DNA from 4 places in the Streptomyces sp. NPDC050636 genome. Region 1 is predicted to be linked to each of the others. Evidence: riboswitches for the same ligand, from Rfam matches in the RefSeq annotation. Region 1 holds a riboswitch; each other region holds the start of a gene.
The links. A riboswitch is a leader RNA that binds a small molecule or an ion and turns the genes downstream of it on or off. The one in region 1 is predicted to bind cobalamin.

Region 1 (2,778 bases):
CTCGTTCGGCCTGGTCGACGACCGGGTCCTGCCCGGCGATGCGCCCGCACACCGTACGGCCCAGTTCGTGCGGGAGGAGTTCGCGAGCCGCGAGAACTCCTCCCTGTCCCTGGTAGTGCCCGACGCCGGCGGCTCCGGCGACCGGCAGCGGGTCGCCGCCTACGCCTCCCGCGTGTCGGCCATGCCGGGTGTGACCCGAGTGGACACCGTCACCGGCTCCTACGCCGCAGGGCGGCAGGTGGCGGCCCCCTCCGCAGTGTCCGCCTCCTTCGCCGCGGGCGGTGCCGGCTGGCTGTCGGTGGTGCCGTCGGTCGAGCCGTACTCCTCCGCCGGGACCGAGCTGGTGGAGCGGTTGCGGGCGGACAGCGCGCCGGGCACGGTGCTCGTCGGCGGTGACGCCGCAGTGCTCGCGGACACCCGTGACACACTCGCCGACCGGCTGCCCGAGGCAGCACTGATCGTCGGCGGCACGACTGTGGTGCTGCTGTTTCTCTTCACCGGCAGCCTGCTGATCCCGTTCAAGGCCGTACTGCTCAACCTGCTCAGCCTGACCGCGACCTTCGGCGCCATGGTGTACGTCTTCCAGGAAGGCCACCTGCGTGCCTTGGTCGGCGACTTCACGGTGACCGGCTTGGTGGACATCACCATGCCGGTGCTGATGTTCTGCGTGGCCTTCGGGCTGTCCATGGACTACGAGGTGTTCCTGCTCTCGCGGATCAAGGAGGTGTACGCCGAGACCGGGGACAACACGCTGGCCGTCGCCGTCGGGCTGGAACGCACCGGACGCCTGGTCAGCGCCGCGGCCGCACTCGTCGCCGTCGTCATGATCGCGCTGGCCACCTCGGGGATCACCTTCCTGAAGCTGTTGGGCGTGGGCCTGGCACTGGCCGTGCTGCTGGACGCCACACTGGTGCGCGGCGTGCTCGTACCCGCCGTGATGAAACTCGCGGGCCGGGCCAACTGGTGGGCGCCGCGCCCACTGCGCCGCCTGCACGCCAGGCTGGGGCTCACCGAGGAGTGAACGGTCCGCAGCCATGTTCCATCTTGGGCTGGTGCACTCACCGCGCGCCGCCTTGTCTACCCTGAAGCCGCAGCTGGTTCGCCCCGACCGCCAGACGGGGTGTCGTAAGAGGGAACCCGGTGGGAGTCCGGGACTGCCTCGCAGCGGTGAGTGGGAACGACCGACGTCATGAAGCACTGGGTCCGCATGTGGCCTGGGAAGCGACGGCCAGTAGGTGTCCCGTCCTTCGGGATGTGCCCACGAGTCCGAAGACCTGCCACTGCTCGTGCGGGGTGTGATCGCCGCGCACGCATCCACGGCGACCCGGCAGCGGGACCGCGGAGCTGGTGGTGCGTTTTCACCTCACCCTGCGTACGTGCGGGGTGGGCGGGCCCGCATCCCGTTCTCGGCCCGGCACCGGTCCTCACGACGACTCGCGAAGGAGAGTTTCGTGCCTGGCGAAACGAGCACCCCCTCCACCCCCTCCCCCGGAACACCCCGCCCGAGCGGGCCTTGTGTCCTGCTCAAGCATGGTGAGATCTTCCTCAAGGGCCGCAACCGGCACCGGTTCACCGAGCGGCTGCACGGCAACCTCCGCCATGCCCTGCGGGACATCGGCGGCTCCACGTGGATCAAGTCCGGCCAGAACGTGACCGTGCTCGGCGGCGAGGTCTCTCCGGACGTCCTCGTGGAACACGCCCGCCGGGTGATCGGGTTCAACTCGGTGGAGCCCGCCCTGCGTGTCCCGAGCGCCGTAGCGGACATCACGAAGGCGGCCGTGGACGCGCTCGCCGCCGCGCGTGCCGAGCGGCCCGGAATCAGTTTCGCCGTGCGGGTCAAGCGCCGGGACAAGAGCTTCGAGATGACCTCGTCGCAGTTCGAGCGCTTTCTCGGAGCGCGCGTCCGGGAGGCCCTGGGAGCCCTGCCGGTGAACCTCTCCCACCCCGATGTACGGGTCTCGGTCGAGATCGACCACGAGGAAAGTTATGTCTCCTGGACCCGTCACCCGGGGGCGGGCGGACTGCCCGTCGGTTCCAGCGGACGTGCCCTGGTGCTGCTCTCCGGAGGCTACGACTCGCCGGTGGCGGCCTACCGGGCGATGCGCCGCGGTCTGCACTGCGACTTCGTCCACTTCACCGGCGCTCCGTACACGAACGCCGCTTCCGTGTACAAGGCTTACGCCCTCGCCCGTGAACTCAACCGCTACCAGCCCGGCGGACGGCTGCACGTCATCGCCCTCGGCCACGCGCAGAAGCAATTGGCCATAGCGGGGGCCGGCCGGCTGCAGGTCGTCGCGCAGCGTCGGCTGATGGTCCGCGCCGCTTCCGCGCTGGCGGGCCGGACCCGGGCGGAGGCGCTGGTGACCGGTGACAGCCTGGGTCAGGTGGCCAGCCAGACCCTCGCGAACATGGCCGCCGTCGACGAGGCCGCCACCCTTCCCGTTCTGCGGCCGCTGGTCGGCTGGGAGAAGCAGGAGATCATCGACGAGGCCCGGTCCATCGGCACCGCGGAGATCTCCGTACTGCCGGATGAGGACTGCTGCAAGCTCCTCGCACCGCCCCGCGTCTCCCTCCGCGCCGGGCTGACCGACCTGCGCTCGGTGGAGAAGCGACTCGACCTGGACGACCTGGTGGACAGTCTGCTGCGCGACGTCCAGATCATGTACCCGGGAGAGTCCGACGGGGAGACGGCTCCCGGCGCGGACCGCCCGGACGGGGGCCCCGCGCCCGATCGCCCCGGTCCGGCCGTGTGCGCGACGGCACCGTCCGCGGCGGTGT
Region 2 (2,778 bases), on a different contig from region 1:
CGCTCGGGCGCGTCCGCCCCTGCCGTCGCCTTGATCACGAGCTTCTTCTTCGCCATGCGGCCAGACTAGGGTCTGTCCGATAGGTCAGGGCCTAGAGGTGCAGCAGGATGGGGGTACCCCTGCTCCTTAAGAGCTTGGCGGCGGACCTCACAGCGCCGCTGCCACGGTCGCCGACTAGACTCGCAGGCGGTCCGTAACCTCACTCCGTCCAAGGAGCGCGCTCGTGCTTGAGGCAGTCTTCACCACCCTGCTCGTCCTCGTCGGCGTCGGCGTGGTCGCTTTCGCCGGTCTGACCTGGAAGAAGCTGTACCAGGGCCAGCGCTGACCTGCCCGTCCTCCGTACGAGCGCGTCGCGCACCCCTCCTTTCGCCCCCTAAAGATCGCCTGAGCTCATGATCGAGATCCCGTCCGACCTGAACCCGGCCCTCGTGCCGCTCGCCTTCCTCCTCGGCAACTGGGAGGGCGCGGGCGTCGCCGACTTCCCTGGCACCGAGAAGTGCAACTTCGGGCAGGAGGTCACCTTCACCCACGACGGCCGTGACTTCCTCGAATACACCTCGCACAGCTGGGTGCTCGACAGCGAGGGCAAGAAGGTCCGCCCGCTGGAGACCGAGAGCGGCTACTGGCGGATCGACGCGGACCGCAGGGTCGAGATCGTGATGATCCGCGACCAGGGCGTGGTCGAGGTCTGGTACGGCGAGCTCGCCGACCGGAAGCCGCAGATCGACCTGGCCACCGACGCCGTCGCGCGCACCGCGGCCTCCGGCCCGTACAGCGGCGGCAAGCGGCTCTACGGCTATGTCAACGGCGACCTGATGTGGGTCGGCGAGAAGGCCACCCCCGACGTGCCGCTGCGCCCGTACATGTCGGCGCAACTGAAGAAGGTCGCCGATCTGAAGCAGTGGGCGGAGAGCCTGCCCGACGACATGCCGGACGGCGTCTCCTTCTTCAACCCGGACGGCACGCCCTACAAGGGCTGACCGGCACAGCAGCACAGCAGCACAGCAGCACCCAGTACGACCCAGCGTTACGCGCCCCGCGGGGGAAGTCCGGTGAGAGTCCGGCGCTGACCCGCAACGGTTGAGCGGAAGCCCCTTCCGCAAGCCCGATCACCCGCGGCGGCGCCTGATCCTGACAACTCGCCGTGGACTGCGATGGGACACCGCCGTTGCCTGGGGGCACTCCCCCGGCCGGCGCTGGGGGGACCCCCGCTCAGCGTCAGCTGGGGGCGCTCCGGGCCGCCGCTCCTTTCCGCATGGACGCGGCCCGAGCCGAAGGCTCCTCTTGGCACCCCCCGCCCGTACCGCCCCCTTGGCGGCCGCGCTCTCCCTCGCCCTCCTCGGCTCCCTGCTCTGCGGGGTCGGCCTCGGCGCCGCCGGGGTGAGCTGGCCGCAGGTGCTGCGCTATCTCGGCGCCGGGCTGACCGGCGGCACCATCGCGCCCGACGAGGTCCCCGCCTACACCATCGTGTGGGAGCTGCGCTTCCCACGGGCCGTGCTGGCCGCCGTCGTGGGCGCCGGGCTCTCCGCCATCGGCGTGGCCGTACAGGCCATGGTCCGTAACGCCCTCGCCGACCCCTTCGTCCTCGGCATCTCCTCCGGCGCCGCCGTCGGCGCCAACGCCGTGCTCCTCTTCGGGGCGCTCGGCACGCTCGGCGTCTGGGCACTGTCGGTGTCCGCGTTCGTCTCCGCGCTGATCGCGATGGTGCTGGTGTACGCGGCGGCCCGCACCGTCCACGGGCTCACCCCGCTGCGCCTGGTCCTCACCGGCTCGGCCATGTACTACGGCTTCTCCGCCATCACCACCCTCATGGTGTTCACCGCCGACCGCGGCGAGGCCGCCCGCTCCGCGATGATGTGGCTGCTGGGCAGCCTGAGCGGGGCCGGCTGGGGCTCGGTGCCGATAGCCGCGGCCGCGGTGGCCGCCGCGCTGGCATATCTGCTGCTCTCCGCGGGCCGGCTGAACGCACTGGCCATGGGCGACGAGACGGCCGCCGCCCTCGGGGTCGACGGGGAGCGGCTGCGCCGTGAACTGTTCGTCGTCGCCGCGGCGGTCACCGGCGCGGTGGTCGCCGTCAGCGGCGCGATCGGCTTCGTGGGCCTGATGGTGCCGCATGTGACGCGGATGCTGGTCGGCGCCGACCACCGCCGGGTGCTGGCCGTCGCGCCGCTGCTGGGCGCGGTGCTGCTGGTGTGGGTCGATCTGCTGTCCCGCGTACTGCTGGCACCCGTGGAACTCCCGGTGGGCGCGCTCACCGCCGTGATCGGCGTGCCCTGCTTCGTCCTGCTGATGCGGCGGCGCGGCTACACCTTCGGAGGCGGCGCCTGATGCGGATCGACATCGAGGACCTGTGCGTCGAGGTGGCCGGAAACCGCCTCGTCCACGACATCGCGCTGCAGGCCGGCAGCGGGCGGCTCGTCGGACTGGTCGGCCCCAACGGCAGCGGCAAATCCACCCTGCTGCGCTGCGTCTACCGCGCGCTGCGCCCGGCCGCGGGGACGGTGCGGCTGGACGGCGCGGACCTGCACGCCATGGACACGCGCGAGGGCGCCCGGCGGCTGGCCGCGCTCCCCCAAGAGGCGTCCACGGAGTTCGACTTCACCGTCGCCGAGGTCGTCGCGATGGGGCGGCTGCCGCATCAGCGCGGCTCGGGCCGGGCGAGCGCGGCGGACACCGAGGTGTGCGGGCGCGCGCTGACCCGGGTCGGCGCGGACCATCTGGCCGAACGGGGCTTTCTCAGCCTGTCCGGCGGCGAGAAGCAGCGGGTGCTGATCGCCC
Region 3 (2,778 bases), on a different contig from region 1:
TTCTCGAAGTCGTTGATCCAGACGTTACGGCCGTTGACGACGCCCGCGACCAGGCGCTTGCCGGGCAGTCCGCCGACGGCCGCGAGATCGGCGAGGTTGGCGGCCGCGGCGCCGGTGAAGTCCAGTGCGAGACCGTCGACGGGCGCCTTGGCCAGCACCGGCAGGGCGTCGCCCAGACGGTCGAAGTAGGCGGCGACCAGCAGCTTGGGACGGTCGGCGGGCGCGCCGAGGTCGCGGTAGGCACGGGCGGCGGCATTGAGCACGGCGGGGGAGCGGTCCTGCACCAGCGCCGGCTCGTCCAGCTGCACCCACTCCGCGCCGGCGGCCCGCAGATCGGCGAGCACCTCTTCGTACACCGGCAGCAGCCGGTCGAGCAGCGTCAGCGGGTCGAACTCGGCGGCGACGCCGGGCGCGGGCTTGGACAGCAGGAGGTAGGTGACCGGGCCGACCAGGACCGGGCGGGCGGCGAGGCCGAGCGCGAGGGCTTCACGGAGCTCGCCGACCTGCTTGGCGGAGTCCGCCGTGAAGACCGTGTCCGGCCCCAACTCCGGTACGAGATAGTGGTAGTTGGTGTCGAACCACTTGGTCATCTCCAGCGGCGCCACGTCCTGCGTGCCGCGGGCCATCGCGAAGTAGCCGTCCAGCCGGTCGGCGGCCACCGCGGCGCGGTGCCGGGCCGGGATCGCGCCGACCATCACGCTGGTGTCCAGGACGTGGTCGTAGTACGAGAAGTCGCCGGTCGGCACTTCGTGGACACCGGCCCCGGCGAGCTGCCGCCAGTTGCCGCGGCGCAGTTCGGCGGCGGTGCTGCGGAGGGCGTCGGCGGTGACGCGGCCCTTCCAGTAGCCCTCGATGGCCTTCTTCAGTTCCCGGTGCTGCCCCTGACGGGGGTAGCCGTGCACGGTGGCGCGTGCTGCCGCGGCTGCGGACTTGCTGGTCACGGAACTCTCCTTCGCGAGCGTGTCTCCATACGAACCCGGGACGGGTCGAGGACGCGAAAGACCGCGAAGGTCAGCACACCGGGCGGACCACCGCGCGATGGCGCCGCGCGTGCCGCCTGTATGTACGCCGACCCGCCCTCGAAGGTCACCGAGATCTCCGCGCACGATTCGGTCGCGCGCGGGCAACGGGCAGGTCTTCGGACTCGCGGGCACATCCGCCAAGGCGGACACCTACTGGCCGTCGCTTCCCAGACCCGGACCGGGCCCAGTGCGTATGACGGCGTTCGTTCCCACTCACCGCTGCGGGGCAGTCCCGGAATTCCACCGGGTTCCCTCTTGCGACGCGCCTGCCTGGCGGGCAGGGCGAACCAGTTGCACGGCCAGCCTAGACGAAGTCCGAAGTGCCGTCTGCCGGACGGGTGCGAGCAGCCTCAGCCACTGCTCGCGCCCGTCCCGCACCCGCCGGGGCGCACCCCGCCCCGGCGGCGAACCCGGGTCCCTCAACCCGGGCCGTGCATCAGGTGGCCGGTGGAACCGGCGTGTGCTGCGTGTGAACCATGCGAAGGTGCAACAGCTGAGTGCCGCTTCTTCTGGGCGACGGCCCGCCGCATCCTCGGGCATGTGGAGTGCTGAGCGATCTGCCGGGGTTGTCGGAGTCCATCGGGCTGCAGGTACGACTCTGGCAGGGGTGCCCAGTGCCGGCAAGCGTGGCGTGATGCCAAGTTCTGCGCATCTTCTCCGCCATTTTTGCCAACATTGCCAATCCTGGTGCACCGGAGATGACTTATGCTGCGCACAGATCCAGCGCACGGCCGGAGGGGGCCTGGTGAGCAAGACATACGCGGGAGCGCGGCTGCGCCGACTGCGCGAAGAACGGCGGCTGAGCCAGGCCGAGTTGGCCCGGACACTCGCCATCTCGCCCAGCTATCTCAACCAGATGGAGCACGACTCCCGGCCGCTGACCGTGCCCGTACTGCTGCGGCTGACCGAGGCGTTCGGCGTCGACCCCGGCTTCTTCTCCGCGCGCGACACCGGCCGCGTCCTGGCGGACCTGCGGGAAGCCCTCGCCGACGAGATGGCCGCCACCCGGGTGTCGCCCGCCGACCTGTCGGAGCTCGCCTCCCGGCTGCCCGCCGTCGCCGCCGTCCTCCTCGACCTGGGCCGCCGCAACCAGGCCCTGACCGAGCGGCTCGCCGAGGCCGCGGAGCACCGTGGCGCTCCCGACCAGGCCATACCCCGCTCACCGCACGAAGAGATCCGCGAATTCTTCTACCGCCGGCAGAACTACCTGCACGACACCGACACCGCCGCCGAAGAACTCGCCGGGGAGATCGGCATCCGCCCCGGCGAGGTGCTCCCGGCCCTCGCCACCCGGCTCACCGAAGCCCACGGTGTGCGTCTCGCCGCCGACTGCGACCGGCTGCACCACTACGACCCGGCCCGGCGGGTCCTGCATCTGTCCAGCCGGCTGCGGCCCGGCCAGCGGGCCTTCCGGATGGCCACCCAGCTCGCCCTGCTCGAATACGGCGCCGAGCTCTCCCGGCTGGCCTCGGAGGACTACGAACCGGACGACCCCACCTGGCCGTTGGCCCGGATCGGTGTCGCCAACTACTTCGCGGCCGCGCTGATCCTCCCGTACCGCGCCTTCCACACCGCCGCCGAGGAGATGCGCTACGACATCGAGCGCCTCACCGACCGCTTCGGTCTCGGCTATGAGACCGTCTGCCACCGGCTCAGCACGCTGCAGCGCCCCCGGCTGCGCGGCGTGCCGTTCTCCTTCGTGCGGGTCGACCGCGCCGGCAATATGTCCAAGCGCCAGTCGGCCACCGGCTTTCAC
Region 4 (2,778 bases), on a different contig from region 1:
TCCCTGCCACGCCGACACACATCGCACCCAGCAGGAGCGTCAGGGCGCCGATGACGATGTTGTTCACGATGACGCCTGCGTCCGGACTGCTCCCGACGACCCAAGGCGAAATGATCAGCCATGCGCCCATCGCGCACATCGCACCACTCAGGCCGTACATACGGTCCGGCGTGACGGTGAATCCGATCGCCAGCAGCGAGATCGCGATGCCGAGGATGAGGTTGTGCAGGACCAGTGCGGGCTGTGAGGCCGCGAAATGGATGACCCACGGTGAAATGGCGCAGTACAGGCCGACCAGGAACACCGGTCCGTCCACGAGTACTACGTCACGCCCGCCGAGGACGCGGTCGTATCGAGCTGCCATCTCTGAAGCGTCGGGGTGACCTGCGAGGTCTCCCCTGGTGTGTGAGACGTCGGCCATGCGACTCGCCTCCTTCGTCCGCAAGCCTGGCCGGATTCGCGTGGCATGGGGCCGCGCACCTTTATTCTGCACTTATGTCGCCTTTATGTGTAGATGGTGGAGGCGGCAATTTTCCCGGCAGCGGTGTTGTCGCGCACCGCGCCCGCAACCCCTTACCCCCGACCTCGCCCACGGCCTCATCCACTGCCCTCTTCACGGCCTCCATGGCCCAGCGACCGACCCAGCCCCAGGTTCCAGCGCCCGCTGCGACCGCTCAGCTCGGTCGCGGTCAGCGGGGCCACATCCAGCCGCCAGAACGCCTCCATCGGGAGCCGGAGGGCACACACCGTGGCGGCGCGCACGACATCCGGCTCCACTACGGCGAGCACGCGCCCCGACTCGGCGGCCACCCCCGTCAGCCAGGCCCCGACCCGGTCGCAGAGCTGCCGCAGCGATTCGCCGCCATGCCCCGCGAAGCCGGGATCCGAGAGCCAGGCGGACACCGCCTCCGGCTCGGCGTCGGCCACCTCCGCCAGGCTCCGGCCACGCCACCGGCCCATCGCACAGCCCGCCGGCGCCGGCATGGGCTCCGCCGGCAGCCCGAGTTCCTCGGCCGTACGACGACACCGCATCGACGGCGAGACCATGATCCGGTCGGCGCCCGGCAGCGTTCCGGCGGCGGTCCGGGCGCGGCGCAGTCCGGCCTCGCTCAACGGACCGTCGTCGTCGAAGCGCACCTCGCGCTGCGCCAAACCCGCGGCCGGTGAGATCAACGTCACCCGAGTTGTCATGCACTCTTCCCCAGCTCTTTCCGGACATCCACAACAGATCGCCCACCAGGGGAAGTTGACCGGCCGATGCGCCCTGTCCTGCGCCCCTCCGCCCCCTGTGCGGCCTTGGCCATGTGGCCGGTTCGCGATACCTTCCCGATGATATTGACGACGACATGACGGAAGCCGGTGGGATCCCGGCGCGGTCGCGCCACTGTATGTCCGGTTTTGACTCAGCCCAGCAGGGCCGGGACCGGGCAAGCCAGACCCGGCATGTCGTTACGCACTCCATCTACAGGGACGCGAGTTCCCCTTCTCAGGAGGTCCTGCCATGGCTCAGACCATCGCTCCGCCGGCCGCCGGCACCATCACCCCGGCCCCGCTCCCCCTCAAGGCGCTCGCCCCCTGGGCACTGTTCGTCGGCGTCCTGATGCTGGTCCTGCTGTACTTCATCGGCGCGGAGCAGGGTGCCACCTCGGTGTTCTCCGGTACGGACGTTCACGAGTGGGTCCACGACGGACGCCACCTGCTCGGCTTCCCCTGCCACTGATCGGACGCCGCACCCATGAACTCCCTCACCATCAGAAATCTTCTGGTGCGCGGCATGCTCGCCGGTCTGGCGGCCGGTGTCCTCACCCTCGTCGTCGCCTACTTCCTGGGCGAACCGCAGGTGGACGCCGCGATCGCGTTCGAGGAAAGCCACAGCCACGGCCATGAGCACGAGGTGGAGGCCGTCAGCCGCGGTATGCAGTCCACAGCGGGCCTGGCGACCGGCATCCTGGTCTACGGCGTGGCGCTGGGCGGTATCGCCGCCCTGGTCTTCTGCTTCGCACTGGGCCGGATCGGCCGCTTCAGCACCCGGGCCACGGCCGTCCTGGTGTCCGGCGGGGCGCTGCTGGTCTATCTCGTACCGTTCCTGAAGTACCCGGCCAACCCGCCGGCCGTCGGCGACCCCGACACCATCGGCCAGCGCACCGCCCTGTACTTCCTGATGATGCTGCTCGGCATCCTGCTGGCCGTCGGCGCGACGATTCTCGGCCGGCGCCTCGCTCCCAAGCTGGGCAACTGGTACGCCACGGTCGCGGGCGGCGCCGCGTTCGTGGTCGCCATCGGGATCGCGTACGCCTTCCTGCCGGCCTACGACAATGTGCCGCACGGATTCCCCGGCACATCGCTCTGGGAGTTCCGGCTGTCGACGCTCGCCGTTCAACTGGTGCTGTGGACCGCCTTCGGGCTGATCTTCGGTCATCTCGCGGAGCGCGTCGTACCGGCCAAGGAAGCCGCGGCTGCCACTGAGGCCAAGGCCGAGACCGAGGCCGCACCGGCGGCGACCTGACCCGGCACGCGCCGGAACATCGAGGAAGGCCCCGCGACGCCGATCGCGGGGCCTTTTTCGCTGCGTGGCCTTTCTGCTGCGAGACCGTTGCAAGACCATTTCGCTGCGGGGCCTTCCTCACTGCGCTCGTCAGAACAGGCCACGGACGCCGTCCAGGTGCGGCAGGTCGTGGTCGAGCCGCTCCCGTTTGGTCCGCAGATAGCGGATGTTCTCCGCGCGGGGCGGCATCAGCAGCGGGACCTGTTCGGCCACGGTGATGCCATGTCCGATCA

Region 2: linked by a shared signal. The riboswitch ahead of AB0I10_RS14525 (iron ABC transporter permease) and the one ahead of thiI (tRNA uracil 4-sulfurtransferase ThiI) in region 1 are both predicted to bind cobalamin.
Region 3: linked by a shared signal. The riboswitch ahead of metE (5-methyltetrahydropteroyltriglutamate--homocysteine S-methyltransferase) and the one ahead of thiI (tRNA uracil 4-sulfurtransferase ThiI) in region 1 are both predicted to bind cobalamin.
Region 4: linked by a shared signal. The riboswitch ahead of AB0I10_RS32715 (CbtB-domain containing protein) and the one ahead of thiI (tRNA uracil 4-sulfurtransferase ThiI) in region 1 are both predicted to bind cobalamin.

Annotation. Positions count from the first base shown of each region.
Region 1 covers NZ_JBFAIP010000044.1:17,319-20,096, forward strand. The annotation lists gene AB0I10_RS26275 (MMPL family transporter) at 1-1,021, shown strand, start outside; cobalamin riboswitch at 1,079-1,297, shown strand; gene thiI (tRNA uracil 4-sulfurtransferase ThiI) at 1,452-2,778, shown strand, end outside.
Region 2 covers NZ_JBFAIP010000014.1:43,081-45,858, reverse strand. The annotation lists gene AB0I10_RS14535 (DsrE family protein) at 1-56, opposite strand, end outside; gene AB0I10_RS14530 (FABP family protein) at 393-980, shown strand; cobalamin riboswitch at 1,008-1,136, shown strand; gene AB0I10_RS14525 (iron ABC transporter permease) at 1,285-2,328, shown strand; gene AB0I10_RS14520 (ABC transporter ATP-binding protein) at 2,328-2,778, shown strand, end outside.
Region 3 covers NZ_JBFAIP010000020.1:37,267-40,044, forward strand. The annotation lists gene metE (5-methyltetrahydropteroyltriglutamate--homocysteine S-methyltransferase) at 1-941, opposite strand, end outside; cobalamin riboswitch at 1,112-1,329, opposite strand; gene AB0I10_RS17845 (short-chain fatty acyl-CoA regulator family protein) at 1,768-2,778, shown strand, end outside.
Region 4 covers NZ_JBFAIP010000080.1:15,190-17,967, forward strand. The annotation lists gene AB0I10_RS32705 (SPW repeat protein) at 1-421, opposite strand, end outside; gene AB0I10_RS32710 (histidine phosphatase family protein) at 598-1,191, opposite strand; cobalamin riboswitch at 1,293-1,458, shown strand; gene AB0I10_RS32715 (CbtB-domain containing protein) at 1,502-1,720, shown strand; gene AB0I10_RS32720 (CbtA family protein) at 1,736-2,506, shown strand; gene ribA (GTP cyclohydrolase II) at 2,636-2,778, opposite strand, start outside.